4 regions of the Bacillus sp. 01N42_2 genome follow, and region 3 is predicted to be linked to each of the others. Evidence: riboswitches for the same ligand, from Rfam matches in the RefSeq annotation. Region 3 holds a riboswitch; each other region holds the start of a gene.

Region 1 (7,975 bases), on a different contig from region 3:
CTGCCGGCGTATTTGAGCTCATTTAAACAAAGGGGGAAACAAACATGAAACAGGAAACGGTCAACGTCAAAAAAGGCGGCAGCTTTCTGATTGAGGAGACGGGATATGATCAAATATTCACTCCGGAGGACTTTACAGACGAACATAAAATGATCGGCAAAACAACAGAAGACTATGTCATAAACGATGTGCTTCCTTATATTGATGAAATTGAAAACCATCAGTTTGAGCATTCAGTCAGACTGCTCAGAAAAGCCGGAGACTTGGGCCTCCTCGGAGCAGACGTGCCTGAAGAGTACGGCGGCATCGGCCTGGATAAAATCAGTTCAGCCTTCATTACGGAAAAATTTTCACGTGCCGGCAGCTTTTCGCTTTCTTACGGCGCTCACGTCGGTATCGGCTCATTGCCGATCGTGTTCTTCGGAACGGAAGAACAGAAAAAAACATATTTGCCGGACTTGGCTTCAGGACAAAGAATCGCGGCATACGCCTTAACTGAGCCCGGTTCAGGTTCAGATGCCCTCGGTGCGAAAACGACGGCTGTTTTGAATGAAGCGGGCACACATTATATTCTCAACGGAGAAAAGCAATGGATTACTAACTCCGCCTTTGCAGATGTCTTTGTCGTCTACGCAAAAGTGGACGGAGATAAGTTTTCCGCATTTATCGTAGAGAAAAATTATCCGGGCGTGTCAACGGGCCCTGAAGAGAAAAAAATGGGGATTAAAGGTTCATCGACGAGAACGCTGATTTTAGATCAGGCGGAAGTGCCGAAAGAGAACCTTCTCGGCGAAATCGGAAAAGGCCATGTCATCGCCTTTAATATCCTGAATATCGGACGCTACAAGCTTGCCGTCGGCACAATCGGCGCTTCTAAACGGGTGATTGAGCTGTCTGCCGCTTACGCAAACCAGCGCCGGCAATTTAAAACACCGATTTCAAGCTTCACGCTCACTCAGGAAAAGCTTGCGACAATGTCGGCACGGCTTTACGCCATGGAGAGCTCTGTATACAGAACAGTGGGCTTATTCGAAGATAATATGAGTCGGCTGACAGAAGAAGCGCAAAAAGACGGACGCGAAGTCGCAAAGTCGATCGCCGAGTACGCCATTGAATGCTCGCTCAACAAAATGTGCGGATCTGAAACGCTTGATTACATTGCCGACGAAGGCGTTCAAATTCACGGCGGTTACGGGTTTATGCAGGAATATGAAGTGGAGCGCGCCTACCGTGACTCGCGAATCAACAGAATTTTTGAAGGCACAAATGAAATCAACCGCCTGATCGTAACGAGCACGTTCCTGAAAAAAGCCGTAAAAGGGCAGCTTCCCCTCTTTGAAAAAGCGAAGGCGCTCCAGGAAGAGCTCATGATGCTGATGCCTGAAGAGCCGGGCTCAGAGCCTCTTGAACAGGAAAAATACATTGTCAGACAGGCGAAAAAGATCGCCCTCTTGACAGCGGGGCTCGCGGCGCAGAAATACGGAAAAGAGATCGAAGGCGAGCAGGAAATCATGGTAAACATCGCTGATATCGTCAGCGCGGTGTACGCTTTGGAATCTGCCGTCCTCAGAACGGAAAAAGCGATTGCGGCGGACGGTGCCGAAAAAGCCGCGCAAAAGCTGTTATATACGGAAATCTTTGCCCAGGAAGCCCTTCAGAATATTGAAGCGCATGCCAAAGAATCACTGATCGCCATGGAGGAAGGAGATTCCCTCCGCATGATGCTTTCCGTGCTGCGCAAACTGACGCGCCTGACACCGAAAAATCTGATTCAGAAAAAACGTGAAGCAGCGGCCGCTGTCTTCCGTGAAGAAAAATATATCGTCTGATCACATGCTGTAAGCGCTCCTTCATCCGGAGCGCTTTTTCATGAAGCAACGTTATAGGTTTTTACAAGTGATTGTGTTAAAATAACGACGATCATTTACAAGGGGTGAAGAAGATGTCGTTGAATTTTTACTGGTACCCTAAATGCGGAACGTGCCGTAATGCGAAAAAATGGCTGGAAGACCGCGGTAAGGAAATAAACGAAATACATATTGTGGAGGAAACTCCGTCGAAAGAAGAAATTAAAGACCTCTATGAGAAGAGCGGCCTTGAGCTGAGAAAGTTTTTCAACACGAGCGGCATGAAATACCGCGAGCTGAACCTAAAGGAAAAACTGTATCACATGTCAGAGGATGAACAGCTTGATCTTCTGGCATCTGACGGTATGCTCCTGAAACGCCCGATTACGACAGACGGCGAAAAAGTCACTGTCGGCTTCAAAGAAGACCAATTCGAAAAATATTGGATGTAATGCCGCGTTCTAAGAATTATGGTATCTTCTTATTATAAGAAAAAATTGGAGGGATTTAGATGAGCACACCGAAAGATATGCGTTATTCCAAAGAGCACGAATGGGTCAAAGTTGAGGACGGAAAAGCCCGTATCGGGATTACACATTTCGCGCAAGCCGAACTTGGCGATATCGTATTTGTCGAGCTTCCGGAAGTCGGCGCTGAAATTAAAGCGGACGAGCCATTCGGCAGCGTAGAATCCGTCAAAACCGTATCCGAATTGTACGCACCGATTAACGGAACGGTGACGGAAGTGAACGAAGACCTTGATGACAGCCCTGAATTCGTAAACGAGTCTCCGTATGAAAAAGCGTGGATGATCGTCGTGGAACCGGCTGATGCTGAAGAAATCGAAAACCTCATGACTTCCGAGCAATATGACGAAATGACACAGGAAGACTGATCGGATAGCAAAAGGGCCATTTGGACATTCTATCTGTAACGGGAGGTGTCTAATATGGCTTTTGATAAACAAAAGGTCGATGTGACGGAGAACGTCACAGGCCGCTTTCAAAACGGCCGGTTTTCCTTGTTTCATGAAAATGAAGCCATCGGCGAGATGACAGGCATGAACCAGTACGAGCTCAAACAGGGCTTTTCATTTGAGAATCAAAAATTTTATAAAACAGCCGATGTCATAAACGGCAGTGATCCGAAATATGTGGATTGCGATTATGAGAACGGCTGGTGTTAACAGTTGGCGGTGAATTTCACTGCCTTCTTTTTTAATCTGATGCTAAAACAATCGGCAGGTGATGCGCTTATGTTCAACGGAGATGAAAAGGTGATCATCGTAGAAGGAAAATCGGATAAAATCAAAGTCAGAGAAGTGCTCATCGAACCCGCGGAAATCGTCTGCACAAACGGGACGATCGGCCAAACCGAACTGGAAGATTTGGCGGACCGCCTGTTTGACAGAGACGTGTTTATATTAACGGACGCGGATGAATCCGGAGAAAAATTAAGAAAACAGCTGAAACGGGAGCTTCCCGAAGCGCGCCATATCTATATAGACAGAACATACAGGCAAGTCGAGTCATGCCCGGGCCATCATCTCGCATCCATGCTGATCAGAGCCGGCCTTGATGCAGACCCTGTATTTTTGAAAAAGAACGACCTGAGGTGATAATCAAAATGAAAGAACTCCAAGAAAATGAACTCGAATTGATTCAGGATGACATCTATCTCCTGTATTTGTACACCCCGTTTTGCGGCACATGCCAGCTGGCGTCCAAGATGCTTTCTGTCGTCGAAGAAATGCTGCCCGGCACCGCCTTCTATAAAAACAACGTGAATTATTCCCCCGCATTCGCCAAAGCCTATCAGATTGAGAGCGTTCCGTGCTTTTTGCTGTTTAAAGGCGGAGAGCTTGTTGAGAAAGGATACGCCTTCCGCTCCGTTTCCTATTTATATGAGCTGATTAAACAAAAAACATCGCAAACGTTCCCGATGTGACAATTTTTACAGGAAAATGTCGTGCGGTTTATAAAGGGTTCTGTCCGTTAAAAAGAGAAAGTGTATGTATGGCCATTAAAACGGGAGGTTATACGAGTGGAGAAAATAGAAGTTTTGGAGAATGACGGACAGCATCTGTTTTTGAAACCGCTATTAAACGCCTCAACGCTGCTGATTACATTCCAGGGAGAAAAAGAAGCCTTAACGGTCTCAATTAACGGACAGGGAGAAATGAGAAAAACGGCGGTTTCAAAGGAAAAATCAAATTTGACCTTTTACGGAAACCAGACGGAAATCATCCATCTCCTGCACGGTGATGTCTCTTTGCAGAAGCTCATCCAAAGCGGAAAACTCAAAGTGAAAGGATCATTCCGAGCCCTGCTGAAGCTGGAGGCCATCCTCTGGCTGACAAACGGATTTTTTCAGACGATCAGCAAACGGCCGTAAACTGCCAATCTACTATGTGACAATAGCTTCCATTATTTATTTTATTGACTTTTTATCATTCGCCGTGCTATTCTACAGTAAGAATTTCCGGACGAAAATACGATATGTTTTCTCTTATCAAGAGAGGTGGAGGGAAGTGCCCTATGAAGCCCGGCAACCATCAACGATGTTGAAATGGTGCCAATTCACTCAAAGCGGTCTGCTTTGAAAGATGAGAGAAAGGCCTTTTTCAATAAGCCTTTCTGCTCATTTTTGCAGAAAGGCTTTTCTTTTGCGTAGAAAACCGGAAGATTTCTTAGAATAGTGTAAGGCAGGTGATTGCTTTGATCCATCTTCAAAATGTTTCAAAAATTTACAAAGCGAAGCATGGGGATGTCAATGCTGTCCAAGATGTCACTCTTGATATCAAAAAGGGCGAAATATTTGGAATTATAGGATATAGCGGAGCTGGTAAAAGTTCCTTAATCCGTCTTTTGAACGGCCTTGAAAAGCCGACGTCAGGCATCGTGGAAGTTGCGGGGACGGAATTAAATAAAGTAAGCAGCCGCGGACTGAGAAAAGCGCGCCAGGAAATCAGCATGATTTTCCAGCATTTTAACCTTTTGTGGTCGCGCACCGTCCGGGAGAACATTATGTTTCCGCTGGAAATCGCCGGCGTGAAAAAAAGCGAACGGGTCCGCCGCGCCGATGAGCTGATTAAACTGGTCGGATTAGAGGGAAAAGAAAAGTCTTATCCGTCACAGCTGAGCGGCGGTCAAAAGCAGCGTGTCGGCATCGCCCGGGCGCTCGCCAATAATCCGAAAGTCCTTCTGTGCGATGAAGCAACATCAGCGCTCGACCCGCAGACGACCGATTCAATTTTGGATCTTTTATCCGATATAAATGACAGACTCGGTCTGACGATCGTGCTCATTACCCATGAAATGCACGTCATCCGAAAAATCTGCAACAGAGTCGCCGTTATGGAAAACGGGAAAGTCGTTGAAGAAGGCGAAGTGCTCCAAGTCTTCAGAAACCCGCGCGAACCGATGACCAAGCGTTTCGTTCAGCAGGTGACAGAACCGGAGGAGACGAAAGAAACCATCCAGCATTTTCTGCAGGAAACCGCGACAGGAAAAACGATTCAGCTTTCATTTGTCGGGCAGGCCGCCGAGCAGCCCCTCATTACGGAGATGATCCGAAACTTTGATGTGGACGTCAATATTCTGCAGGGGAAAATCTCACAGACGAAGGACGGAGCCTACGGTTCTTTATTCATCCATATTGACGGTCAGGAAAAAGAAGTAGAAAACGTGATCCGGTTCATCAAAGACAAACAGGTAGAAGCAGAGGTGATCACAAATGTTTGAAAAATGGTTCCCAAACGTTGATTTAACCGAGCTGTGGACGGCCACATACGAGACCCTTTATATGACGGTCATCGCCTTAGCCTTTTCATTTGTCATCGGAGCGATTCTCGGTCTTCTGCTCTTTTTAACGGGCAAGGGAAGCTTATGGGAAAATAAAATCATTAACACCGTGATTGCGGCGGTCGTTAATATTTTCAGGTCTATTCCGTTTCTTATTTTAATTATTCTGCTTCTCGGTTTTACTAAGATTTTGGTCGGCTCGATTTTAGGGCCGAACGCGGCATTGCCTGCGCTGATTATCGGCTCCGCGCCGTTTTATGCCCGGCTTGTTGAAATTGCGCTGCGTGAGGTCGATAAAGGAGTCATCGAAGCTGCCAGATCAATGGGAGCAAAGACATCGACGATTATCTTCAAAGTGCTGATTCCTGAATCAATGCCTGCGTTAATTTCGGGCATCACCGTTACAGCCATCGCCCTGATCGGATCTACCGCCATTGCCGGCGCCATCGGTTCAGGCGGACTCGGAAACCTTGCATATGTAGAGGGGTACCAGTCCAATAATACGGATGTAACGTTTGTAGCAACTGTATTTATACTCATCATCGTCTTTATCATTCAAATCATCGGTGATGTGATTACAAATATAATAGACAAAAGATAAGGGAGGATTTACATTGAAAAAGATTGTACTAAGTGCGCTGCTGCTTGTGTTCGCGGGAGTTTTGGCCGCCTGCGGATCAAACGGCTCAAATAAAAAGGAAATCGTCATCGCTGCGACAAAGACGCCGCACGCTGAAATCTTAAAAGAAGCGGAGCCGCTCCTGAAGGAAAAAGGCTACACATTAACAGTAAAAGTGCTGAACGATTACAAAATGTACAACAAAGCGTTAGCTGATAAAGAAGTGGATGCAAACTACTTCCAGCACGTTCCTTACCTTGAACAGGAAATGAAAGAAAATAAAGATTACAAACTCGTGAATGCCGGAGCCGTTCACCTTGAGCCATTCGGAATTTACACAAAAAAATACAAATCACTGAAAGACCTGCCTAAAGGCGCGACCATCATCATGACAAACAACGTCGCTGAACAAGGCCGGATGCTGGCGATGCTTGAAAAAGCCGGATTGATTACTCTTGATCCGAAGGTAAAAACAATTGACGCCACTACGAAAAACATTACGAAAAACCCGAAAGACCTGACATTCAAAAAAATCGCCCCTGAATTAACGGCGAAAGCATATAATGAAGAAGAAGGCGATGCAGTCTTCATTAACGTCAACTATGCGATTCAAAACAAACTGAATCCGTTAAAAGATGCGATTCAAGTAGAATCAACGAAAAACAACCCGTACGCAAACATCATCGCCGTGCGAAAAGGTGACGAAAAATCAGCGAAAATCAAAGCGCTTATGGAAGTGCTTCACTCTAAGAAAATCAAAGACTTTATTGAGAAAAAATACGACGGAGCCGTGCTTCCTGTATCTGAATAAAGCAAAAACCCCGGATGGATCATCCGGGGTTTTTTTTGGGTATTAATCGGAGAACTGTCCATAATAAAAAGGAAGGTTAACGATTGGAGGGAATGGCAGTGGCTCAATACCAGGATAACGGAAAAAGCGTGCATGACGCATTGAAACAATATAAAGAAGGTTTAGGCATATTCGAGCAAAAAATGCCGATGATGGGGCGGAAATTTAATGAATTTACTGAACAGTGTTTTTCAGCGGATTCATTAACTGAAAAAGAGAAACAATTAATCGCTCTGGGCATCAGCATCAGCGCTCAAGATGAATTTTGCATGATTTATCACACGAAAGGCTGTCTTGATCAGGGCGCGACAGAGGAAAACATCCTTGAGGTCATCAGCGTCGCCGCGGCATTCGGGGGAGGCGCGGCTCTCAGTCAGGGAGTAACCCTCGTGCAGCAGTGTATTCAGGAATTCGGACATACGACGCATTAGAAAGAGCAATCGTATGAATATCGTTTTTCAGATAAAGCCAGCGCCGGTTACCGGCACATTCGAAAGGATTCAGGGGCACACTCCCTTTGGCCGGAGCAGAGGATCATTGTTACAATAGAAGCAAATAGATGAAGGGATTGATTCATTATCTGCACCAGCCACGAGAGACTGGACCTTGACTATACGCCTGAAATGGAAAAAGCGATGCAGAAGTCACACGGCATCGGCTACGAGGAATACGGACGGCGTCTTTCAAAAAGGATGGAAGTCGAACGGCAGAGGGAGCTTGAGTACCAAAAAAGCAAGTTCCTCGCAGCGCAGTTTAATGAGAAAATCGGTCAGTAAAAAAGGGTGGAATTCCGCCCTTTTTCTGTTTCAAACAGCTTTAACTACGTCCGGTTCTTTGATAAACTTTAGGAATGTTC
Region 2 (7,975 bases), on a different contig from region 3:
ATCGCTGTGGCCGCTTAAAAATTTCGTCGCGCTGTGAAGCACGATATCTACGCCGAGATCAAGCGGCCGTTGCAGTGCAGGCGTCATGAAAGTGTTGTCAAGGTATGTCAGACAGCCGTGTTCTTTTGCCAGCTCGACGACGGCTTTAATGTCCGTGATGCCGAGCGTCGGGTTTGACGGTGTTTCCATATAGATGGCTTTCGTATTCGGCCGGATGGCGCGGGCAACCGCTTCTGTGTCCGTCATATCGACAAAAGTGTGTTCGATTCCGAAACGGGGCAGCACTTCTGTCACCATGCGGAATGTTCCGCCGTACACATCCTCCGTGACGAGAACATGGTCGCCTTGGGATAAGAGCAGAAACGCCGTCGAAATCGCCGCCATTCCGGAGCTGAAAGCAAAGCCTCTCGTTCCGCCTTCAAGACCTGCGATCGTTTCTTCAAGCGCTGTTCTTGTCGGTGTGCCGGAGCGGCTGTAATCATATGTCCCGAATTCTTCAAAGGAAGACTGATGAAATGTGGAAGCATGCTGAATCGGCACGCTGACGGCTCCGGTAGCTCCGTCAGTTTTAAATGGATTGTGCACGAGCTGGGTTTCCAGCGTCCAATTTTGATTACTCATATGACACGGCCCCCTCTTTTACTTGCTGTAATGCCTGCTTTACATCTCGCTTCAAATCTTCTGCATGTTCAATTCCCACTGAAAATCTGAGCAGGCGGTTGCAGACGCCGTTTGCGATACGGATATCTTCCGGAATGTCCATGTGCGTCTGTGTCGCGGGGTATGTAATAAAGCTTTCCACCCCGCCGAGACTTTCTGCGAAACAGATCGTTTTCAGCGCCTTTAAAAATGGATTGACCCATTCCTCTTTTTGCAGCCGGAAAGACAGCATTCCGCCTTTTCCGGGATATAACACGTCTGCGATTTCTTCTTCCTGTTCTAAAAATTCTGCAAGTTCACGGGCGTTTTCTTCATGACGCCGCATTCTGAGCCCGAGTGTTTTCATCCCTCTCATTAAAAGCCACGAATCAAACGGCGGGAGAACGGCTCCGATCGCATTTTGGTGATTAAACATGATGTCGCCGAGCTCTTCATCCTTTACGACAGCAAGACCGGCAAGGAGATCATTGTGCCCGCCTAAATATTTTGTGGCGCTGTGAATGACGATATCGGCTCCCAGTTCAAGCGGGCGCTGGATGACCGGGGTATAAAACGTATTATCGACAATCAAGAGCAGGCCGGCTTCTTTCGTAATCCGGGCGATTTTTTCAATGTCCGCCTCCTGCATTAACGGGTTTGTAGGCGTTTCAACAAATACCGCTTTCGTGTTTTCCGTTAATTTGGAGCGTAAACAGTCTTCATCGCTGAAATCATCGTAAATAAAGCTTAAGCCGTATTTTCTCCATTCATTTTCAAACAAACGGTATGTGCCTCCGTATAAATCGGAGGATACAATCAATTCATCCCCGCTTTTAAATAAAGCCATAATCGTTTGAATGGCTGCCATTCCGGAGCTGAAAGCAAAGCCTCTCGCACCGTTTTCCAACACGGCGATAGCGTCTTCAACGAGCTGGCGTGTCGGGTTTTTCGTGCGCACGTAATCAAAACCTGTAGATTCTCCTATTCCTCTATGCCGGTAAGCGGTGGACAGATAAATCGGCGGACTGACCGTTCCTGTTGCTTCTTCGCTTCTATTTCCAATTTGGGCTAATTTTGTTTCAACATGCTGCGTCATCAGTAAGCACCATCCTTTTCAAAAATAAAAAAGCTCCCTCTTCATAAGAAGAAGGAGCTTTTCTCTTCCTCTTATCTTCCAAGCATGTGAATCGCTTGCTGGATTTAGCACCTTGGCACTTTGCCTTCCCGCGGCAAAGCAAACCGGTTGCTGAGGTTTCAAAGGGCCAGTCCCTCCACCTCTCGTGATAAGAATATTGTTTTGTATTTTCTGATTGTTCTATATTAACGCACTATAAAATGGATTTCAACAACTTTTTAATTTTCTGAACTCTCGCAAGAAGTACATCTGAAGAAAGAAATTTCTAATAATTCATGGTACAATAGGGAAAAACCATCAAGACAAGAAGCGGCCTGGAGGAATGCGAAGTGGCACCGAAAACCGGAATCATTCATGAGAAAAAACTTTTCTCTCATGAGCTTGAAGAAGAAATGACCGTTTTGGTCTACCTGCCCAACACTTACTCCCCCCTGTATAAATATCATACGGTCATCGCCCAGGACGGCCATGATTATTTCAGATTAGGGAGAATCGGGCGGCAGGCGGAAGAGCTCATGTCAAAAGGGGAAATTGACCGCTGCATCATTATCGGCGTCCCATATAAAAATGTGCGGGAGCGAAGAAACACATACCATCCCGAAGGCTCTAAGTTCGCCTCATATAAACGGTTTATCGCAAATGAGCTCGTTCCTTTTATCGACAAAGAATACCCGACTTATCAAGTCGGATACGGCCGCACCATGATCGGGGATTCCCTCGGCGGAACCGTCTCGCTCATGACGGCGATTGACTATCCGAACATGTTTGGAAACGTCATCATGCAGTCTCCGTATGTTGACGGGCACGTGCTGGATGCCGTCCGGCAGTCGGAGGATCTCAAACAGATATCCGTTTATCATCAAATCGGAGAAAAAGAAACCGATGTCCACACGACGGACGGCCAGGTGCTTGATTTCACCGCGCCGAACGAAGAGCTCAAACAGCTGCTGGAAAGCAAACAGTCTGAATACACGTATGAAACCTTTGACGGGGATCATAAATGGACATACTGGCAGCCGCTCATCACGCCGGCGCTGAAAAAAATGCTGTAACCATTCATTAAGGAGGGAACTTTCATGAAATACGGTATTGTTTTATTTCCATCAAAAAAATTACAGGATCTCGCAAATTCGTATCGGAAACGCTATGACCCGAGCTACGCGCTCATACCGCCGCATCTGACGGTAAGAGATCCGTTTGAAGCGACAGAACAGGAAATCGAGCAGATCGTATCACAGCTGAGACAGACGGCGAAAGAGTCGCACCCGCTCGTTCTGAAGATCACAAAATACAGCTCGTTTTCTCCTGTGAATAATGTGATATATATGAAAGCGGAGCCGACGGAGGAATTAAAAACTCTGAGTGAGAAATGCTACTCAGGAGCATTGTCCGGTAAGCCGGAATACAGCTTCGTTCCGCATGTCACGGTCGGCCAGAAGCTGTCGTCAGATGAACATTCCGACGTACTCGGACAGCTGAAAATGCAGGACATTTCCCACGAAGAAGTCATCGACCGTTTTCACCTGCTCTATCAGCTGGATAACGGCTCATGGACTGTGTACGAAACATTTTTATTAGGCGGAGGAGAATAACTGTTTGGAAGCCATCGTTGCAAAAACTGAAAAACATCTGAACGACGCTTTTTTCGTCAGAAAAGAGGTCTTCGTTAAAGAGCAGCACGTTCCGGAAGAAGAGGAAATTGATCAATTCGAAGACGCGTCAGAGCATATTGTCATTTATGACGGCGGTCAGCCGGTCGGAGCCGGCAGATGGCGCTTGAAAGACGGGCGCGGAAAATTAGAGCGTATCTGCGTGATGCAAAGCCACCGCTCTCTCGGTGTCGGGGCCATCATTATGCAGGCGCTTGAAAAAGCGGCGGCCGCCCAGGGCGCCGGCAGCTTTATCTTACATGCGCAGACGCAGGCGGTTCCGTTTTATGAAAAACAAGGGTACCGCGTCACATCCGGCGAAGAATTTCTTGATGCCGGCATTCCCCACCTGGAAATGATAAAGGAACACAAACGATAAAATCAAAAGCACTCCTGCTGATATGGCAGGAGTGTTTTTTTTATGAAAATATTACTTTTTCATGAATTTTATTGAATTTTATGGAATGTTGATGTATGTTTAGTATACGAAGTATTACAATTCATACAAAAAATACAATTCACACAACGGAGGGATACACATGACAGCACCTAAAGGAAAGCATATATTCGGGACCGTTAAAGTTGGCACAAAAGGCCAGATTGTCATTCCTAAAGAAGCAAGAGATGTTTTTGATATAAATCCCGGGGACTCACTGCTTATGCTCGGGGATGACCAGCAGGGTATCGCACTTGTAAAACAAGAACTCTTTTTCGAATTTGCAAAAGATATTTTAAACGCAAAGCAAATTGACGCAGATGGCGAGGATGAGTAAATGCACGCGATTGAGCTGAAGCAATTAACGAAACATTATAAAGAAACCGCCGCCGTTGACCGTCTTGATTTTTCAGTTGAAAAAGGAGAATTTTTCGCTTTACTCGGTGAGAACGGAGCCGGAAAAACGACATTAATCAGCATGCTTTGCGGCCTCCTTTCTCCGGATGAAGGTGATGCATCAGTGCTCGGCTTCAGCATTTTGACTGATTTGGATAAAATTAAACCGAAAATGAATATATCTCCGCAGGAAACAGCCATTGCCCCTCATTTAACCGTGCGGGAAAACTTAGAGTTTATAGCTGGTGTCTACGGAATTCCAAAAAAAGAAGGAAAAAAAAGAACGGATGAGATGCTCGAATTGTTTCAATTAAAAGAGAAAGAAAGAGCAAAAACCAAAACATTATCAGGCGGAATGCAGCGCCGGCTCAGCATCGCCATGGGCATGATTACAAAGCCGGATATTTATTTCTTAGATGAGCCGACATTAGGGCTGGACGTCCGTTCACGCCGCGAGTTGTGGAAAAATCTTGAGGCATTAAAGGGAGACATGACGATTATTTTAACGACACACTATTTAGAAGAGGCCGAAGCCCTGGCAGACCGTATTTGCATTTTAGAAAATGGGACATTAAAAGCACTGGGTACGGCAGAGGCTCTGAAAAAGCAAACTCATTCAGCCACATTTGAGGATGCCTTTTTAGCGATTTGTGACGGGGAGGCGGGTCTTTATGCTTGATTTCGCCATACGCAACCGAAAAGAGATTTTTCGTGATCCCCTATCTATCATCCTTGGAATCGCACTGCCTGTTATTCTATTGTTTCTGTTTACGGCGATTGAGAAAAATGCGCCGCTTGACACCTTTAAAGTCCAGCATTTAGCACCCGGACTCATTGTTTTCGGCTTTGCTTTTCTTACGATGTTCTCTGCATTGCTGATCGCAAAAGACAAACAGACCGCCCTTCTGACCCGTTTGTTTGCTTCTCCTTTAAAAACAGCAGATTATGTTGTCGGTTATACACTGCCGATGCTGCCCTTAGCCGTTTTACAAATTGTCATTTGTTTTACCGCAGCAGCGGCTGCCGGTTTGTCAGCCGAATGGATCAATCTTCTCGCCGGTATCGCTGTACTTCTGCCGATTGCGATGATGTCCGTTTTCTTCGGTTTATGTTTAGGGGCTGTGTTTACGGACAAACAAATTTCAGGTATCGGAACGATTTATATAACACTCGTGCAATTTCTGGGCGGAGCTTGGATGGATGTCAATCTGCTCGGTGAGACGTTCAAACATATTGCTTATGCCTTGCCGTTTATCCACTCGATCGAGCTGGCTCAGGAAGTCATCTCCGGAGATTATTCTTCATTTCATCAGCATGTTTGGCCGATAGCGGGATATACCGTTTTGGCGCTTGCACTTGCTTTCCTCAGTTTTATAAAAATTAGGAAGAGATAAAAAAAGCCGGCACTCCGTAATGGGAGCGCCGGTCTTCTTTTTTACGTTTCTTTCAGAAGGCTTATCGTATGCGGCAGCAGACGATCATCCCCCGGGCTGCCGTGGCCCGGAACGACAATACTGATATCTTGATATCTTTTCATCACTTTGCGGACGGCTCGCGGCCAGTGGTCCGGGTAAAACCCAGGAGTAGGCACGATTTCCTTTGTTTCTAATGACTTGATTAAGCATCCGCCGAATAAGAGCTTATCCTCAGGCAGCCAGACGGTAATATTGTCTTCCGTATGCCCTTTTCCGGGATAAAACGTTTCAACTTTCATATCGCCAAACTGCAGCTTTGTCACGTTTTTCAAATCTCCGAGCGGGCGGTCATATCCCTGCTGCCGGGCGAAGTCGGCTGTCAGCTTCGTGCTGTGCACCTTTACGCCGTATGTATACAGGGTGTTCAGCCCGCCGATGCGATCGTGATGGGCGTGTGTCACAATGGCATCGGTCATCTTTTTACCGGGAAACTGCTGTTTTATTTTTGTCATTAATTGCTCTGTGAGACTGTCATTCCATGGCGTATCAATCAGTACGATTCCTTTGGACGTCTCAAGGAGCAATCCGTTCGCAGGGACGGGACTTCCGTCTGCCATGCCGGTGCTTGTATGCATCCAAACATGCGGCGCCAGCTGTGTGAGAGTGACATCTTTTGCTGCGGAGCCCGCTGATGCGTGCGCCGGTTTCATTCCGGCAATAAAGAGGCCGAATAAAAATAACCCCGCGATGAATAATGTAAACCTTCTCAAAAAAATCATCTCCTTCTTCATCTTTTATATATACGACTCAAAAAAACCCGGATATTTTCCGGGTTTTTCACACGTAGTGATTAATCAATCGGCCTTTTCCCATAATTTGCGGCAGACAGGAAAGAGAGCGCTTACGTTTTTCCTCATGTACGTTCTTTTCTGCGGCTGCGGTGTTTTCCTGGCGGCGCTCCACCTCTCTGTACATCCTGTCATTGGCGAGGGCGGCCGCTTTCGTAATGCCGGCGTAATCAGGCCTATAACCCGCTGTCCGGTTTGCGTATTGAGTATACTGCTGGTTTTGAATCCGTCCTGCATAAATCATATGTACCCCTCCCCTTCGCTTTTCATTTCCCTTAATCTTACTTTTTGAAACGCGGTTCTTTTGTTATGATATTCTTTGTCTATCAAATGGATGAACACCTTTTAATGGGAGGACCCCTTTTTGAAATGCGCCCGACTGAATAACCGAACGATACATTTACATACATATTCTAGAGAACATTACCAATTCCTTTTTGAAGAAGCTCAGAAAGGAAATATTTTTTGCGCACATTGTGACCAGCCCGTCTTCATGCGGCTTTCGATTTTAGAGCAGCCGGCATTTTATCACCGGCAAAAGGGAGACTTTACCGCCTGTGAAAAAGCATGCGCGGCCAAGGAGCCAAAAGCGGAGAAGGAAAAGGAAGAGTATAAGGAAGCCGGCATGTTCCGTCTGCCGAAAGGAAAAGCGATTTCAGAGAATCCGAAACCGATCGTCTCAGAATGGAAAAGCCCGAAAAAAGTGCCTGCAGCCGAGCCGTTTTCACCAATATCTGAAGCAGCTGATACATCTTTGTTTCCAGGTATCGGACTGAACCGTGAACAGATGCGGGCAGTCACAGAAACCGACGGGCCCCTGCTGGTGCTCGCCGGAGCGGGAAGCGGAAAAACGAGGGTGCTGACAGCCCGCGCCGCCCATATGATTGAACATCTCGGCATTTCACCTGAGAACATGCTGCTTGTGACCTTTACGACAAAAGCCGTCGCCGAAATGAAAGAGCGGATGGCGACTGAATACGGGCTGGCAGCCGGCAAAGTCTCCCGTCTCGTGACGGGAACATTCCACAGCTTTTTCTATAAAATACTGTATCATTTTGATTCTTCAAAATGGAACGGCAGCCAGCTTCTAAAAATGGAATGGCAGAGAGAGCAATATGTAAAAAAGGCGCTCTATGAAGAACATTTGGATGAAAAAGAGTTTCCCGTCGACCAGGCGCTTCAGCTTATCGGCTGCTGGAAAAACACGTACCTCCCCCATGAGGCAATTCCGCTTGCGGATGACTGGGAGAAAAAAGTATACAGGCTCTATGAACATTATGAACGGCAAAAACGGGAAAATCGGCAGTTTGATTTTGATGACATGGCTCAAGGCTGTTATGAGCTGTTAAAAAGCCGGCCTGATATTCTCGCACAGTATCAAAACAGATTTTCTCATATTTTGATTGATGAGTTTCAAGATATTAATCCTGTACAGTATAAAATTATGCAGCTGATCG
Region 3 (7,975 bases):
TCTGGGCGATCAAGCAGGCAGGCTATGAAGCGATTATTATCAACAACAACCCTGAGACAGTGTCAACTGATTTCAGTATTTCAGACAAGCTGTATTTTGAACCGCTGACGGTTGAAGATGTCATGCATATCATTGATTTGGAACAGCCGGAAGGCGTCGTCGTCCAATTCGGCGGCCAGACTGCGATCAATCTTGCGGAAGAATTGAGCGCCCGCGGCGTCAAGATTCTCGGCACATCACTTGAGGATTTAGACCGTGCGGAAGACCGGGATAAGTTCGAGCAGGCGCTTGAGGCGCTGAACGTGCCGCAGCCGCTCGGAAAAACCGCTGTGTCGGTGAATGAAGCGGTCAAAATTGCCGCATCCATCGGCTATCCGGTTCTTGTCCGCCCTTCATATGTGCTCGGCGGACGGGCGATGGAGATCGTCTATCACGAAGAAGAGCTGCTTCACTATATGAAAAATGCGGTCAAAATCAACCCGCAGCATCCGGTGTTAATCGACCGTTATCTGACGGGGAAAGAAATCGAAGTCGACGCCGTATCTGACGGCGAAACAGTCGTCATCCCGGGAATTATGGAGCATATCGAGCGGGCCGGCGTCCATTCAGGGGATTCAATCGCCGTCTATCCGCCTCAGTCTTTAAGCGGAGACATTAAGAAAAAAATCGAACAATACACTGTAGCCTTGGCAAAAGGCCTCAACATCGTCGGTTTGCTGAACATCCAATTCGTCCTGTCGCAAGGTGAAGTGTATGTGCTTGAAGTAAATCCGCGGTCAAGCAGAACCGTGCCGTTCTTAAGCAAAATCACAAAGATCCCGATGGCGAATCTGGCGACAAAGGTCATTCTCGGCCAAAAGCTTGCTGATTTCGGCTATCAAGAGGGACTGCAGCCTGAACAGCAGGGGGTATATGTGAAAGCGCCTGTCTTCTCATTCGCGAAGCTGAGAAGAGTGGATATTACATTAGGGCCTGAAATGAAGTCGACGGGAGAGGTCATGGGCAAAGATTCAACTCTTGAAAAAGCGCTCTATAAAGCGCTGATTGCCTCTGGCATTCAAATTCCGAATTACGGCTCGGTGCTGTTGACTGTTGCTGATAAAGATAAAGAAGAAGGACTTCTGATCGCGAAGCGGTTCCATGCTATCGGCTATAACATCATGGCGACGGAAGGAACGGCCGCTTATTTGAAAGACGCTCAGATTCCGGCTCAGGTTGTCGGGAAAATCGGCGAAGAAGGGAAGAATCTCATCGACGTCATCAGAAATGGAGAAGCGCAATTTGTCATCAATACGCTGACAAAAGGAAAACAGCCGGCCAGAGACGGCTTCAGAATCCGCCGTGAATCCGTTGAGAACGGAGTCGCCTGCCTGACATCTTTAGATACGGCCGAAGCCATTTTGCGGGTGTTGGAAAGCATGACATTCCGGGCGGATCATATGCCTGCATCTGAAACCAATCAAAAGGCGGCCGTTACGGTATGAAGAAAGCGCACTTGACTGTTCAATCCAACTCAGAAATTGCCGACCGGATTTATAAGATGGTGCTGAAAGGAGAGGTTGTCCGGCACTTTACCGAGCCGGGACAATTTCTTCATCTGAAGGTAAGTGACGCGGTCACGCCGCTATTAAGAAGGCCGCTCAGCATTGCGGACGTCAATTTCGCCGCGGATGAAGTATCCGTTATCTACAGAGCTGACGGTGAGGGGACGCGTCTTTTGTCTGAGAAAAAAGAGGGCGGCAGGATAGACGTTCTCGGCCCTCTCGGCAACGGATTCCCCGTCCGGCGGATAGAATCCGGCAAAACCGCGCTGTTAGTCGGAGGCGGAGTCGGGGTTCCGCCTTTGCAGGAACTGTCAAAGCGACTGACGGAAAAAGGCGTAAACGTTATTCACGTGCTTGGGTTTCAATCAGCAAAGGATGTTTTTTACGAACAGGAATGTCTCGCGTACGGAGATACCTACGTGGCGACGGCTGACGGAACATATGGAGAAAAAGGATTTGTCACCGATGTCATCCGCGAAAAGCAGCTCGAATTCGATGTCCTGCTCAGCTGCGGGCCGACACCGATGCTGAAAGCGCTGAAGCAGCAGTACGGCCATAAAGAGGTTTACCTTTCGATGGAAGAGCGGATGGGCTGCGGAATAGGGGCTTGCTTCGCCTGCGTGTGCCGTACGGGCGAAAGCGATACGTCGTATGTAAAAGTCTGCCTTGACGGGCCGGTATTTAAAGCTGAGGAGGTGGCGCTGTAATGTTAGAGGTGATTCTGCCGGGTCTCCAATTGAAAAACCCGATCATCCCCGCTTCCGGATGTTTCGGTTTCGGGAAGGAATATGCCGGATTTTACGATTTATCATGCCTCGGAGGCATCATGATTAAAGCCACCACGAACGAAGCCCGCTTCGGAAATCCGACACCGAGAGTGGCGGAGACAAGCGCGGGAATGCTGAATGCCATCGGACTGCAAAATCCCGGTCTGGAGCATGTGCTCAATCATGAGCTGCCTTGGCTCGAACAGTTTGACACGCCGATTATCGCAAACGTCGCGGGTTCTCAGGTGGAAGACTATAAAGAAGTGGCCGAACGCATCAGCCAAGCGCCGAATGTGCATGCGCTTGAGCTGAACATTTCGTGTCCGAATGTCAAAACGGGCGGGATTGCTTTTGGAACTGATCCCGCCATGGCGGCCGATCTGACAAAAGCGGTGAAAGAAGTTTCCTCAGTGCCTGTGTATGTGAAGCTTTCTCCTAATGTCGCAAACATAACCGAAATTGCGAAAGCGATTGAAGCGGCCGGTGCTGACGGGCTGACGATGATTAATACACTCGTCGGGATGAGGCTTGATCTTAAGACGGGACGGCCGATTTTAGCAAATAAAACGGGCGGACTGTCAGGCCCGGCAATCAAACCGGTCGCCATCCGGATGGTATACGAAGTCAGCCAGGCCGTTGAAATTCCGATTATCGGGATGGGCGGCGTCCAGACCGCAGAAGATGCATTAGAATTTCTTCTCGCCGGAGCGAGTGCGGTTGCCGTAGGGACGGCCAACTTCGTCAATCCGTTCGTCTGCCCGGAAATCATTGAACAGCTCCCTCATGTGCTGCGCCAATACGGTTATCAATCTGTAAGTGAATGCATCGGAAGGAGCTGGAAACATGCAAAACAACCTGCCCATCATCGCGCTTGATTTTGCATCAGGAGAAGAAACTTTAGCGTTTCTAGATTTGTTTGAAAAGGAAAAGCTGTTTGTCAAAACGGGGATGGAACTTTTTTATCAGGAAGGACCCGCCATCATTCATCAATTAAAAGAACGGAACTGTGATATATTTTTAGATTTGAAGCTTCATGATATTCCGACTACAGTCAATAAAGCGATGAAGCGGCTTGCGGGCCTCGGCGTTGATCTCGTCAATGTACATGCCGCAGGGGGCAGACGCATGATGCGCGCAGCTCTTGAGGGGCTTGAAGAAGGCACCCCGGCAGGCAAAAAACGCCCGTCATTAATCGCAGTCACCCAGCTGACGAGCACTTCAGAGCAGATGGCGAAGGAAGAGCTTCTGCTGCAAAAGCCGCTGTTAGAAACGGTTGTGCATTACGGCAAAATGGCTGAAGAGTGCGGGCTGGACGGCGTGGTATGTTCGGTTCATGAAACAAAAGCCATTTATGAAGCGGTCCGGCCGTCATTTCTGACAGTCACGCCGGGCATCCGCACGGCCAATGACGCCGCTGATGATCAAGTCCGGACGGCGACTCCGTCATTTGCGAAAGAAAACGGTTCGTCAGCCATTGTCGTGGGCCGTTCAATTACAAAAGCTGAAAACCCCGTTAAAGCATATGAAGCCATTAAACTGGAATGGGAGGGCGTTCGCCGATGAAACAGGCTATCGCAAAACATCTATTACACATTAAAGCTGTCTTTTTACGCCCGAATGAGCCGTTTACGTGGGCGAGCGGCATTTTATCACCTATTTATTGTGACAACCGTCTGACATTGTCGTATCCAAAAGTGAGAAATGATGTGGCGGACGGGCTCGGCAGACTGCTGAAAGAGCATTTCCCCGAGGCGGAGATGATCGCCGGCACGGCAACGGCAGGCATTCCGCATGCTGCGCTTCTCGCGGACCGTACAGGCGCTCCGATGTGCTACGTCAGAAGCAAACCGAAAGCGCACGGCAAAGGAAATCAAATTGAAGGCGCCGTTAAAAAAGGACAAAAAACAGTCGTGATTGAAGACTTGATTTCTACCGGCGGCAGCGTGCTTGAAGCTGCGGCGGCCCTTCAAAGAGAGGGCGCGGAAGTTCTCGGTGTCCTTTCAATTTTTACATACGGACTGCCGAAAGCAAGAGAAGCCTTTAAAAAAGCGGGTCTGCCGTACTACTCGTTAACAGATTATGACACGCTGATTGAAGTAGCGCTTGAAAACGGAACGATACATTCAGATGACATTGAGAAACTGAAATCATGGAAACAAAATCCCGAGTCAAAAGATTGGTTTAAAAAATAATGACAATAAAAACAGGCCTCAGGGCCTGTTTTATTATTCCTATCAAAAAACTCGGGTTGACTTCTGTTAGAATTGTGCTAAAATTTAGTACAAATCTAAAAAGCTTATCAAGAGCGGCTGAGGGACTGGACCGATGACGCCCGGCAACCTGCGTATCATGCAAGGTGCCGCATCCAGAAAAATGCACAGCATTTTGAAGATAAGGGCTATAACGGGTCACTGTCTTTCATTCCGCTGGATTGAAAGTTTTTTATATGAAAAAAGATTGAGGGATAAGACAACCGGCAGAAAACAACAGCTGTTTGATTGTCTCCGGGAGGAGGAAAGAAAAAATGCTAACGTATGACACATGGGAGGAACCGGCGATTACATTTCCGGAAGACGATTCCTATAAAGGCGCGCTGTCCGTTTTAAAATGGGCATACGGCCACTACGGAGACCAGCTTGTTTACGCGTGCAGCTTCGGGATTGAGGGAATCGTCCTGATCGATTTAATTTCTAAAGTGAAAAAAGACGCGGAAATCGTGTTTCTCGATACAGGACTTCACTTTAAAGAAACATATGAAACGATCGAAAAAGTGAAAGAACGTTACCCGGGACTGAACATCATCCTGAAAAAGCCCAGCCTTACTCTTGAGGAACAGGCCGAGGCTCATGGAGATAAACTGTGGGAAAGAGAACCGAACCAGTGCTGCTTCATCAGAAAAATTCTGCCGTTAAGAGAAGCGCTTGCCGGGCGTCCGGCATGGCTGTCCGGCCTCCGACGCGATCAAGGGCCGAGCCGGGCGAATACGAATTTCCTGAATAAAGACGATAAGTTTCATTCCATTAAAGTATGCCCGCTGATCCACTGGACGTGGAAAGACATCTGGAGATATACATCCAAGCATGAGCTGGATTACAACATTCTTCATGATCAGGGCTATCCGAGCATCGGCTGTGAACCGTGCACTTCACCTGCGTTTACCGCAGAAGACTTGCGGAGCGGCAGATGGAACGGAATGGCGAAAACAGAATGCGGACTGCATGAATAAAGGAGCTGCACAATGGAATTAGCCGCTATTTTATTCTGCCTGTTTTTCGCCATGAATATCGGAGCCAGCGGAGCCGCGGCTTCAATGGGAGTCGCTTACGGGTCCGGCGCCGTTAAAAAGAAAACGTATGCGCTGATCATCTGCGCGGCCGGCGTCCTGTCAGGGGCGGTTATCGGCGGCGGAGAAGTCGTTAAGACGATCAGCGGCGGAATCATTCCCGAACAGACCATTACGCTCACCATTGTCTGCATTATTATCGGAGCTGCGGCGTTATCGTTATTCACGGCGAATGTGCTCGGCATTCCGCTGTCGACGAGCGAGGTCACCGTCGGGGCGATTGTCGGGGTCGGCGTCGCGTACAAAGTATTGTTTCTGCAGCATCTTTTGGTCATCGTGATTTTTTGGGTGCTCGTTCCGTTTGTCGCGTTCTGTTTCACGTTTCTCGTATCGAAGGTATCCAGTTCTCTGAATATTCGAGTCATTTCGAGCCGGAAACAGAAGGTTTTGGGGATTGTCCTGCTTATTGCGGGGTTTTGGGAAGCTTTTTCAGCCGGAATGAACAACGTCGCAAATGCGGTAGGGCCTTTAGTTGCCGCCGGCGTGCTCAGCGTGTCCAAAGGGACGCTGTACGGAGGCATCTTTGTTGCTCTCGGCGCTCTGCTTTTAGGACGCAGAGTGCTTGAAACCAACGGGAAAAAGATTACGAGATTTTCTGCCGGCGAAGGCATACTGCTTTCCGGAACCGGGGCCGGGCTTGTCATTATCAGTTCCGTGTTCGGTCTGCCGGTTCCTTTGGCGCAGGTGACATCATCATCAATCATCGGTATCGGAATGGCCAAAAACGGGCCGAACGTTTTTCATAAAGAAGTCGTGAAAACGATGCTCAAAGTATGGGTCGTTTCACCGTTTTTGTCACTGTCGATTTCGTATCTGCTTGTCTCTCTGCTGTTAAAAGGAGATTACTATTCCATCTTTATGATGGCCAGCGTGCTTTTGGCAGCTGGCGGAGCCGCCAGTCTGATGAAAGCCATCCGAAAAGAGAAGCGCTCTGTCCATGAACAAGGCGGGGGCATTTAACTATTAATCTGAGTTTATTTATCTGTTAACTGGGAGGAAAATGTACTATGAGTCTAGCACCGCACGGAGGAACATTAGTTAATCGGGTGAATGAGCAGTATGATCTTACATCCGTCCAAAAAGAAATTGAGCTGGATTTGATTTCGTTTGCTGATTTAGAGCTGATCGGAATCGGTGCCTACAGCCCGATTGAAGGATTTTTCACAGAAAAAGATTACGTGTCAGTCGTTGAAAATATGCGTCTGGCATCCGGGGCCGTCTGGTCTTTGCCGATTACGCTTCCGGTCGATTCAGAAAAAGCGGCTGAGCTTGCTGTCGGAGACACCGTAAAACTGACTTACGGCGGAGAAACATACGGCGCAGTGGACATCGAAGATATTTATACGCCGGATAAACAGAAAGAAGCCGTTCACGTATATAAAACCGATGATGACGCTCATCCAGGCGTGAAAAAACTATTTTCACGCGGCGATACGTATGTCGGCGGGCCGATCACGTTAATTAAAAAAGCGTCAAAGCAGTTTCCTGAGTTTACATTTGAACCTGCTGAAACGAGACGAAGCTTTGAAGAAAAAGGCTGGAAAACCATCGTCGGTTTCCAAACGAGAAATCCGGTTCACCGCGCTCACGAATATATCCAGAAAACCGCGCTTGAGACGGTTGACGGCCTGTTTTTGAACCCGCTCGTCGGTGAAACAAAATCAGATGACATTCCGGCGGATGTCAGAATGGAAAGCTATCAGGTGCTGCTCGATCATTATTATCCGAAAGACCGTGTTTTCCTCGGCGTATTTTTGGCGGCAATGCGGTACGCGGGGCCGAGAGAAGCCATTTTCCACGCGCTTGTCCGCAAAAACTACGGATGCACGCATTTTATCGTCGGCCGCGATCATGCCGGCGTCGGTGATTACTACGGAACATACGAAGCGCAAGAGCTGTTTGATCAATTTACAGCGGATGAGCTCGGGATTACACCGATGAAATTCGAGCACAGCTTCTTCTGCCAAAAATGCGGCAACATGGGAACGGCCAAAACATGTCCGCATGACAGAGAAGACCACGTCATTCTGTCGGGAACAAAGGTCAGAGAAATGCTGCGAAGCGGCGTCATGCCGCCGGCGGAATTCAGCCGTCCTGAAGTTGTCGATGTGCTGATTAAAGGGCTGAAAACGAAAGAAGAAGCAGGCGTTTCTTAAGGAGGAAAAAAGAGTGACAAATCGTGATATCGTATGGCATGAAGCCTCAATAACGAAAGAAGAATACCAGCAGAAAAACAAGCATAAAAGCTCTATCCTCTGGCTGACGGGTTTAAGCGGTTCAGGGAAATCTACGATTGCAAACGCCGCAGCCCGCGAGCTGTT
Region 4 (7,975 bases), on a different contig from region 3:
TCCGTGTTTTCAAAGGCGGATGAAGCAGGGAGCACGATATCCGCATATTTGGCGGTTTCTGTTAAAAACAGATCGTGAACGACTGTAAATAAATCTTCCCGCTGCAGACCTTTTCTGACTTTATTCGCTTCCGGGGCAACTACCGCGGGATTGGTTCCGTAAATAAACAAGGAGCGTACGGGCGGTGTTGTTTCTAAAAGAACGCTTCCGAGTCTGTTCATATTAAATGATCTTGGCTTCCTGCCATAAAGCAGATCAGGCCGCTGGAGCGCTTGTCTGTTATAGTTTAATATCGCGCTGTTGTGCTTGATTGCGCCTCCCCCGGTGCGGAGCCACTGTCCTGTCACAGCCGGAAGGCAGGCGACGGTGCGGACGATCATTCCGCCATTGTCATGGTGCTGAATGCCGTTTCCGATCCTGATAAGGGAAGGGGAGGTTTCCCCGTACATTCTCGCAAGGCGTCTGATATCATCTGCTTTAACGCCTGTTATAACAGAAACCGTTTCAGGATCATACTGTTTGACATGCGCTTTTAATTCTTCACTGCCTTCGGTGTACTCTGTGAGAAATGCTTCATCGTGAAGGTCCTCGGCAAATAAAACATGCATGATACCGAGAGCGAGTGCGGCATCTGTGCCGGGGCGAATGGGAATAAACCAATCGGCAAGCCGGCCTGTTTGGTTCTTATGTACATCGATAACGACAATTTTAGCTCCTTTTTTCCGGGCTTTTTGAGCAATCATGACCTGATGCATATTCGTGCTGACGGCATTGATTCCCCAAAAAATAAAGAGCTTTGCATGTATGGTCTCTTCCGGATCAGTACCTGCGCCTTCTCCCATTGTATAGTTGTAGCCCTCAGATCCGGCTTTGCTGCAGATCGTCCGTTCGAGCTGGCTCGCCCCGAGTCGGTGGAAAAAACGGCGGTCCATTCCCTCTGCCGCCAGTTTTCCCATATTGCCGTAAAAGCTGTACGGGAGAATGCTTTCCGCTCCTTCTTCGGCAATAAGCTCTTTCCAGCGCGCACTGATCGTATTGATTGCTTCATCCCATGAAATAGGCGCAAACACAGCTTTGCCTTTTTCGCCGATCCGTTTTAACGGGACGGTTAAACGTTTTTCATCATAAATGCGCTCAGCCATGTGTCTGACTTTGTTGCAAATATTCCCTGATGTGACCGGGTGATCCGGGTCTCCCTGAATGTTAACGATTTTTCCGTCTTTTTTTGTCACAAGTAAGCCGCATTGATCGGGACAGTCCAGTGAGCACACCGATTTAAAGACGCCGTTTGGCTGTTTTGCAGCAGAATTCATAGCCATTTCTCCTCTTTTTTTATATTGTAAGCATTATAACATTTCGAAATAGATCGTCAATTCAGAAAAAAAGTATTGACATCACGGAAGGACTTATCTATGATGAGTTTATTCTTTTTAAAAGCCTGACAATTTCATCATTTTATTTTCTATCAAGAGAGGTGGAGGGACTGGCCCTATGAAACCTCGGCAACATTTATTGTGCCAATTCCAGCAAGCGTATGCTTGAAAGATAGGAAAGAATGGTCTATACATATTTGTGCGCTTCAAGCGGATAAAGACGGTATATGAATCTCTTTCCTTCTTCGGGGAAAGAGATTTTTTTGTGAAAAAATTTATGTGAAAAGGATGTTTTGCACCATGACGGTTTTAATTACCGCACCATATCACGACGAGGGGCTGAAGGAGCTGACAGATCTGTTCGGGCGGACTGTGCACCTGCCGTGGAAGAAGCACGGCCGGGCCTATCGGGAAGATGAATTAATCCGGATGATTCAAGAGACAAACGCGTCGGGGCTTATTACCGAACTTGATGAGGTATCAGAGCGAGTGATTGATATATTGCCGGATTCCGCTTTTATCGGCGTCTGCAGAGGGATGCCGTCTAATGTGGATATCACGGCGGCGACTAAAAGAAAAATTCCTGTCTTCTTTACACCGGCCCGCAATGCCCAGGCTGTTGCTGAAATGTTTATCGGAAATGTCATTTCGTTTTTGCGCCACACGTATTCTTCTCATCAATGGCTGAAGGCCGGGAAGTGGAATGGTGATTATTTGCAGGCTTACGTCAAATTCAGGGGAAATGAGCTGACGGGGAAAACAGTCGGCCTTATCGGTTTCGGAGCTGTAGGACAGAGAATCGCCCGGCTGTTGTCGGCTTTTGACTGCAAGGTGCTGTACTATGACCCCTTTGTCAATCATGAGAACCGGGAGTATGAAAAAACGACGATTGAACGGGTATTTTCTGAAAGTGATATTGTCTCCGTTCATTTGCCGCGCACCGAAGAAACCATCGGCCTAATCGGCGCCCGGCATTTTCAATTGATGAAGCAAGAAGCTGTTTTTGTCAATACATCAAGAGCGGCGGTTACAGACGGAAAAGAGCTGCTGCGGGTGCTGAAAGAACGGAGGATTAAAGGAGCGATCCTTGACGTGTTTTATCAGGAACCACCTGAATCTTCTGATTATGAATTGATCTCACTGCCGAATGTGTTCGCGACTCCCCATTTAGCGGGCGCAACATTTGAGGTGGAGGATCATCATGTGAGGATTTTAAATGAGGCGCTTTTTAAATGGAAAAAAGATCAGCTCTGCTCAATACGTGAACTTTATAACAAAAGAGAACTTGAGATGGAAGGATAGAAGAAGGAGGAGGCTGTAATGGCTGAACAAAAAGGCTACCTTGTATTTGACATCGGGACGGGGAATGCGCGAGTCGCGGTTGTGACTGCCGGCGGCGACGTGACCGCACTGGAAAGGGAAGACATTGAATATGTGACGGATCCGCTTTATCCGGACGGCCGTTATTTCTCGCCGGAAAGATTATGGATGCAAATCAGCGCTATGGCAAAAAAGGCTATTGCTAAAAGCCCTCATATTACATTAATCGGAATCACCTCAACAAGCCAGAGGCAGGGAATTGTTCTGATTAATAAAGATAAAAAGGCGTTTCTCGGTCTGCCCAACATTGATAATAGAGGGCGCGAATGGGAGGGAGAGATCGAGTTAAAAGAAGAAGTGCATCAGCGCGCCGGACGCCTTCCGAGCGCTTTATTTTCCGCCATGAAACTTGTCGGGTTAAAAAAAAGACAGCCGTCATTATGGAAAGAAGTGAAGTACATCACAAGCATCAGTGACTGGGTGACATTTGAGCTGAGCGGAATTTTAAGCTATGAACCGTCACAGGCGGCTGAAACACTGCTGTTTGACGTAAGGGAAAAAGCGTGGTCAGAGAAATTATGCAGCATCTTCGGGGTGCCTTCTGCCATTCTTCCTTCACTCGTCCGATCCGGGACGGTTGTCGGAATGTTAACGTTTAAAAAAGCAGCGGTTCTCGGTCTTTCTGAAAGAGTGCCTGTGATTGCAGGCGGGGGAGACACACAGCTTGCCATCAAAAGTGCAGATGCAAAGCCGGGAGATATCGTCATCGTATCCGGCACGACGACGCCGATTACAAAGATAACAGCGGAGACCGGAACCGAAAGTTTAGAGAATGCATGGCTGAATTGCCATACAGAAGAAGGTCAATGGCTTCTTGAAACTAATCCGGGTGTAACAGGACTCAATTATCAAAAATTAAAATCCATTTTTTATCCGAATGAATCCTACAGCGTCATGGAACGGGAAATCGCCAGTCTGCCGAAACATGATCAAGCTTGTGTTTCTGCGTTAGGCTCCTATTTATCGTCTGAGAAAAACGCACTCGCAAAAGGCGGATTTATTTTTGATGCCCCGCTGTCCCAAAGTTTAAGCCGAGCGCATTTTGTCAAAGCCGCTCTGATGGAAATCGCTTTTTCAATCAAATGGAACTATGAGGCGTTAACAGAGGTGACTTCCTTTTCAAAAAATGATGTGAAGGTGTGCGGCGGCGGTTTCCAAAGTGATGCGTTGACACAGTTTCTTGCTAACCTTCTGCAAAAGAAGATTTATAAGAGAGAAGGCTTCAGCCAGGCATCCGTAATGGGGGCGGCGATGATCTGCAACGAAGCTCTCGGTGTGAAAGAAGAACTTTCGAACCGCACAAAGCTAATTGAACCCGAATCGGATCAGACGGATCTCTTCCTATATGAAGAATGGAAACATACGCAAAAATTATTTGCGCATTTTCAGCCCAGCGGTGAAAGCCTGACTTGGGGATGAGATGACAACATGAAAGATTGCTGAGGAGGAACAAAAATGCTTAATAAAATAGGAATTCCGAAACAGCTTGCCTGGGGATTTTTAGGGGTCGTGCTGTTTATGATGGGGGACGGCCTTGAACAAGGCTGGCTCAGCCCGTTTTTAGTTGAAAACGGCTTGACGGTACAGCAATCAGCATCCTTGTTTACGGTTTACGGTATTTCTCTCGCAATAGCGTCTTGGTTTTCAGGCGTCTGCCTCGAAGCCTTCGGCGCAAAGCGGACGATGTTTATGGGGCTGTTATTTTACGTTATCGGAACAGCCGCGTTTATCGCATACGGATTTGAAAATCTTAATTTGCCGGTAATGTATGTCACGTATTTTATTAAAGGGCTGGGCTATCCGCTGTTTGCCTATTCTTTTTTGACATGGGTGATTTACCGGTCGCCGAAAAACAAGCTCAGTACGGCGGTCGGCTGGTTCTGGATTGCATATTGCTGCGGCATGTTTGTATTCGGAGCCTGGTATTCTAGCTGGGCCATCAAATCCTTCGGCTATTTGAATACGCTGTGGAGTTCAATTTTCTGGGTATGCCTCGGCGCGTTTTTTGCTTTGATTTTAAATAGGGACCGCTTTGAAAAGAAAAAAGCAAGTAAACAGGAAAAGGTGCAGGAATTAATGAAAGGAATCACCATCCTTGCTGAAAATCCGCGTGTGCTTTCAGGGGGGATTGTTCGGATCATCAACAGTATCGGAACATACGGATTTCCGGTATTTCTCCCAATGCATATGGCGCAGCACGGCATTTCTACAAATGTATGGCTGCAGATTTGGGGCACGATCTTTCTCGGCAATATCGTCTTTAACTTAATCTTCGGTGCAGTCGGCGATGCGTTCGGCTGGAAAAAGACTGTCATGTGGTTCGGAGGAGCGGGCTGCGGCATTTTTACCCTTTTATTATATTATGCTCCTGTTGTATCACATGGGAACTTGCTTTTCGTCAGCATTGTCGGCTTTATTTGGGGAGGGCTTCTGGCCGGATTCGTTCCGATCGGAGCTATCGTGCCAACGGCGGCCGGCAGCGATAAAGGTGCTGCCATGTCTGTGTTAAATCTGGCCGCGGGCCTGTCGGCATTTGTCGGCCCCGCGCTTGCCTGGGCGTTTATCGGGCTTGTCGGCGCACAAGGCGTAGTATGGATTTTCGCGGCGCTCTATTTCGCAAGTGCAATCCTGACAAATCAAATCAAAATACCTGAAGAAAAAACGGCAAAACACGATAAATCATTGCCTGAATATGCTTCTTAACAGAAACGCCCCGAAGGCTCGGGGCGTTTTTTACAGCTTCTGAAGAAACCCGGCAAATCGCTGAATTTGTTCACGTAACGATTGTTTGTTTTCGTGAAATTGTTTGAAACGATGTCCGTTTGCGCCGGACGGATGCGGGAAGCCTTCCAAAATGACCGCATGATTCATCCTCCCGTTCTTCTTCAGCATGCGGCAGGCGGATTCTGCTGCTTTACCGAGAGGGATAAGCAGAATGTCCTTTTTCATCATTTCTATTTCGTCCGGAAAATATTTCAGCGCATAACGGCTGAGAAGAGCTGACCTGCTGATTAGCGGCTGATGTCCCGTATAGTTTTTCTGTTTATAAAAAACAGGGTGTTTGATAACGGATGTCGTATGAAGCAGCTCCCGTTTTGAACCAAATAAACAGGATGAATTCTCAACTCGGAGCGCGGCCGGCAGACCGCATTCATTAAGCATTTCGATCATGTGCTGCCTCATGGAACCGGAAAGCCCGGCCGCTTTTTTTGTCTCATATGCTACCACCTCAAGAGATTCGCCGTTTTTTAAAAGCTGTGCTGCTGCTTTGTAAGCCTGCTGCATCTGAAAAAAACCGGGTGTAATTCCGGAAATGACAACTGCAGCATGTGGGTTGATATACTCATTATGAGGCGAATAATACATATCCAGATCTCCGTCCTTTGCTAAATGGAACTCCGGATTCAGCAAATCCGATTTTGTAAATCCTCCCGAAGATGATAATGCTTTAAGTTGGCGTAAAAAATGTGCAAGCCGCTCACGATTGCAAATCATATTATGCCTCCTTGAACCCGCTCATTCTCTTAGTGTCAGCAAAAACGGCGGATGACATGCAGGCTCATAAATCACTTTTACCGGCGTCCCAGAGCATCTTCAGGACATGAGGCGTTCCTTTTGCTTCAGCAGCCGTCGTTTGCACGGCTGTTTTTTTAGTGAGAAAGTCTTCCTGCAGTTCTTTCTGCTTTTGTGATAACCGACGGGTTTCTGTTTTGATTTCTTCAACGGATGTCTGCATGGACGCTGCCGTGACGTTAATCTTCTTTATATCAGGCGCTGTGTTTCTTTTAAAACGCACGGCTGATACGGCTAAATAAACCAAGGCGGCAGCCGCAACGGCAGCACTGATATACAAAATGATAATCATCTGCTTTTCACTCCTTTTTTTCAGTTGATACCCTTTATAGAGATTGATGAATCATTTTATTTGCTAATTGTTTTTTTTCTGCTTATAATGTGAAATCGTACATAAGGACATTCAGAAAGGGTGAAAGACGTGGAAAATATACAGAACAAAACGGCTCTTATCACGGGTGCGGGCAGAGGAATCGGCCGCGCCGCCGCTATTGCTTTAGCGAAAGAAGGAGTCAATATCGGTTTAATCGGCCGCACTGAAGCAAATGTGAAAAAGGTTGCAGAAGAAGTGGAAGCCCTTGGTGTAAAGGCATCATTCGCTGCTGCCGATGTGAAAAGCCAAAAAGAGGTCGAACAAGCCGTCGCTTCTATTAAAGAAGATCTCGGTGAGATTGACATCCTGATTAACAATGCCGGAATCAGCAAATTCGGCGGATTTTTAGATCTTACGCCAGAAGAGTGGGAAGACATCATTCAAGTTAATGTAATGGGTGTATACCATGTGACACGCGCCGTTCTTCCTGAAATGATTGAGAGAAAATCAGGAGATATCATTAATATTTCCTCTACGGCCGGCCAAAGAGGCGCCGCGGCGACAAGTGCGTACAGCGCTTCGAAATTTGCCGTTCTCGGTCTGACTGAATCTCTCATGCAGGAAGTGAGAAAACACAATATCCGTGTCAGCGCAATGACTCCTAGCACGGTTGCCAGCGATATGTCAATTGAATTAAATCTGACAGACGGCAATCCGGAAAAAGTCATGCAGCCTGAGGATCTTGCAGAATATATGGTTGCTCAATTGAAATTACATCCGCGCATTTTCATCAAAACTGCCGGTTTATGGTCAACCAATCCATAAAAAACGAGATCTGTCTTTTTAGACAGGTCTTTTTTTGTTTCCTAAAACTGAATGAGCAGATATAAAGGATTTATGCGAAAAAAGGAATGAAACAGAAACCGATATCAGTTATAATTAAACCAAATAAACTATGTACCAAATGTTCAATTATGTTTTTTCCCGCCGCTCTAAAAAACAAATAAATACAAATTAAACTGTTCGCACAATAAAAGGGGAAACGGAATATAAAAAGAATATTTAGTACATGGAATAATTTGTTAGATGGAAGGGTGTGCACATAATGAAAGAAGAAAAAAGAAGTTCAACCGGTTTTTTAGTGAAACAAAGGGCTTTTTTAAAGCTTTACATGATTACAATGACAGAGCAGGAACGGCTTTACGGACTGAAGCTTCTCGAGGTGCTGCGCTCCGAATTTAAACCCATCGGTTTTAAGCCGAATCATACTGAGGTATACCGTTCACTCCACGAACTCTTGGATGACGGGATCTTAAAACAGGTAAAGGTCAAAAAA

The links. Region 3 has a riboswitch for S-adenosylmethionine ahead of AC1DN5_RS05600 (phosphoadenylyl-sulfate reductase). Riboswitches for the same ligand answer to the same signal wherever they lie in the genome.
Region 1: linked by a shared signal. The riboswitch ahead of metN (methionine ABC transporter ATP-binding protein MetN) and the one ahead of AC1DN5_RS05600 (phosphoadenylyl-sulfate reductase) in region 3 are both predicted to bind S-adenosylmethionine.
Region 2: linked by a shared signal. The riboswitch ahead of AC1DN5_RS13715 (methionine biosynthesis PLP-dependent protein) and the one ahead of AC1DN5_RS05600 (phosphoadenylyl-sulfate reductase) in region 3 are both predicted to bind S-adenosylmethionine.
Region 4: linked by a shared signal. The riboswitch ahead of AC1DN5_RS10530 (2-hydroxyacid dehydrogenase) and the one ahead of AC1DN5_RS05600 (phosphoadenylyl-sulfate reductase) in region 3 are both predicted to bind S-adenosylmethionine.

The regions. Positions count from the first base shown of each region.
Region 1 is NZ_JBFTRO010000001.1:23,899-31,873, reverse strand. It holds gene AC1DN5_RS00210 (acetyl-CoA C-acetyltransferase) at 1-26, shown strand, start outside; gene AC1DN5_RS00205 (acyl-CoA dehydrogenase family protein) at 45-1,829, shown strand; gene AC1DN5_RS00200 (arsenate reductase family protein) at 1,943-2,299, shown strand; gene gcvH (glycine cleavage system protein GcvH) at 2,359-2,742, shown strand; gene AC1DN5_RS00190 (YusG family protein) at 2,797-3,033, shown strand; gene AC1DN5_RS00185 (toprim domain-containing protein) at 3,103-3,465, shown strand; gene AC1DN5_RS00180 (thioredoxin family protein) at 3,474-3,794, shown strand; gene AC1DN5_RS00175 (SCP2 sterol-binding domain-containing protein) at 3,891-4,241, shown strand; SAM riboswitch class I at 4,353-4,459, shown strand; gene metN (methionine ABC transporter ATP-binding protein MetN) at 4,565-5,590, shown strand; gene AC1DN5_RS00165 (methionine ABC transporter permease) at 5,583-6,251, shown strand; gene metQ (methionine ABC transporter substrate-binding lipoprotein MetQ) at 6,265-7,080, shown strand; gene AC1DN5_RS00155 (carboxymuconolactone decarboxylase family protein) at 7,173-7,550, shown strand; gene AC1DN5_RS00150 (YuzK family famiily protein) at 7,743-7,895, shown strand.
Region 2 is NZ_JBFTRO010000005.1:272,743-280,717, reverse strand. It holds gene metC (cystathionine beta-lyase) at 1-621, opposite strand, end outside; gene AC1DN5_RS13715 (methionine biosynthesis PLP-dependent protein) at 614-1,735, opposite strand; SAM riboswitch class I at 1,804-1,929, opposite strand; gene AC1DN5_RS13710 (esterase family protein) at 2,104-2,826, shown strand; gene AC1DN5_RS13705 (YjcG family protein) at 2,851-3,366, shown strand; gene AC1DN5_RS13700 (GNAT family N-acetyltransferase) at 3,371-3,802, shown strand; gene AC1DN5_RS13695 (AbrB/MazE/SpoVT family DNA-binding domain-containing protein) at 3,963-4,196, shown strand; gene AC1DN5_RS13690 (ABC transporter ATP-binding protein) at 4,197-4,934, shown strand; gene AC1DN5_RS13685 (ABC transporter permease) at 4,927-5,649, shown strand; gene bla (subclass B1 metallo-beta-lactamase) at 5,691-6,449, opposite strand; gene AC1DN5_RS13675 (hypothetical protein) at 6,508-6,762, opposite strand; gene AC1DN5_RS13670 (ATP-dependent helicase) at 6,883-7,975, shown strand, end outside.
Region 3 is NZ_JBFTRO010000002.1:382,055-390,029, reverse strand. It holds gene carB (carbamoyl-phosphate synthase (glutamine-hydrolyzing) large subunit) at 1-1,484, shown strand, start outside; gene AC1DN5_RS05620 (dihydroorotate dehydrogenase electron transfer subunit) at 1,481-2,251, shown strand; gene AC1DN5_RS05615 (dihydroorotate dehydrogenase) at 2,251-3,186, shown strand; gene pyrF (orotidine-5'-phosphate decarboxylase) at 3,155-3,874, shown strand; gene pyrE (orotate phosphoribosyltransferase) at 3,871-4,503, shown strand; SAM riboswitch class I at 4,605-4,709, shown strand; gene AC1DN5_RS05600 (phosphoadenylyl-sulfate reductase) at 4,836-5,537, shown strand; gene AC1DN5_RS05595 (inorganic phosphate transporter) at 5,550-6,614, shown strand; gene sat (sulfate adenylyltransferase) at 6,662-7,810, shown strand; gene cysC (adenylyl-sulfate kinase) at 7,824-7,975, shown strand, end outside.
Region 4 is NZ_JBFTRO010000004.1:12,126-20,100, reverse strand. It holds gene AC1DN5_RS10535 (molybdopterin oxidoreductase family protein) at 1-1,313, opposite strand, end outside; SAM riboswitch class I at 1,460-1,552, shown strand; gene AC1DN5_RS10530 (2-hydroxyacid dehydrogenase) at 1,674-2,675, shown strand; gene AC1DN5_RS10525 (FGGY-family carbohydrate kinase) at 2,694-4,172, shown strand; gene AC1DN5_RS10520 (RbtT/DalT/CsbX family MFS transporter) at 4,209-5,456, shown strand; gene AC1DN5_RS10515 (hypothetical protein) at 5,487-6,248, opposite strand; gene AC1DN5_RS10510 (DUF948 domain-containing protein) at 6,313-6,618, opposite strand; gene AC1DN5_RS10505 (3-ketoacyl-ACP reductase) at 6,748-7,464, shown strand; gene rtp (replication termination protein) at 7,745-7,975, shown strand, end outside.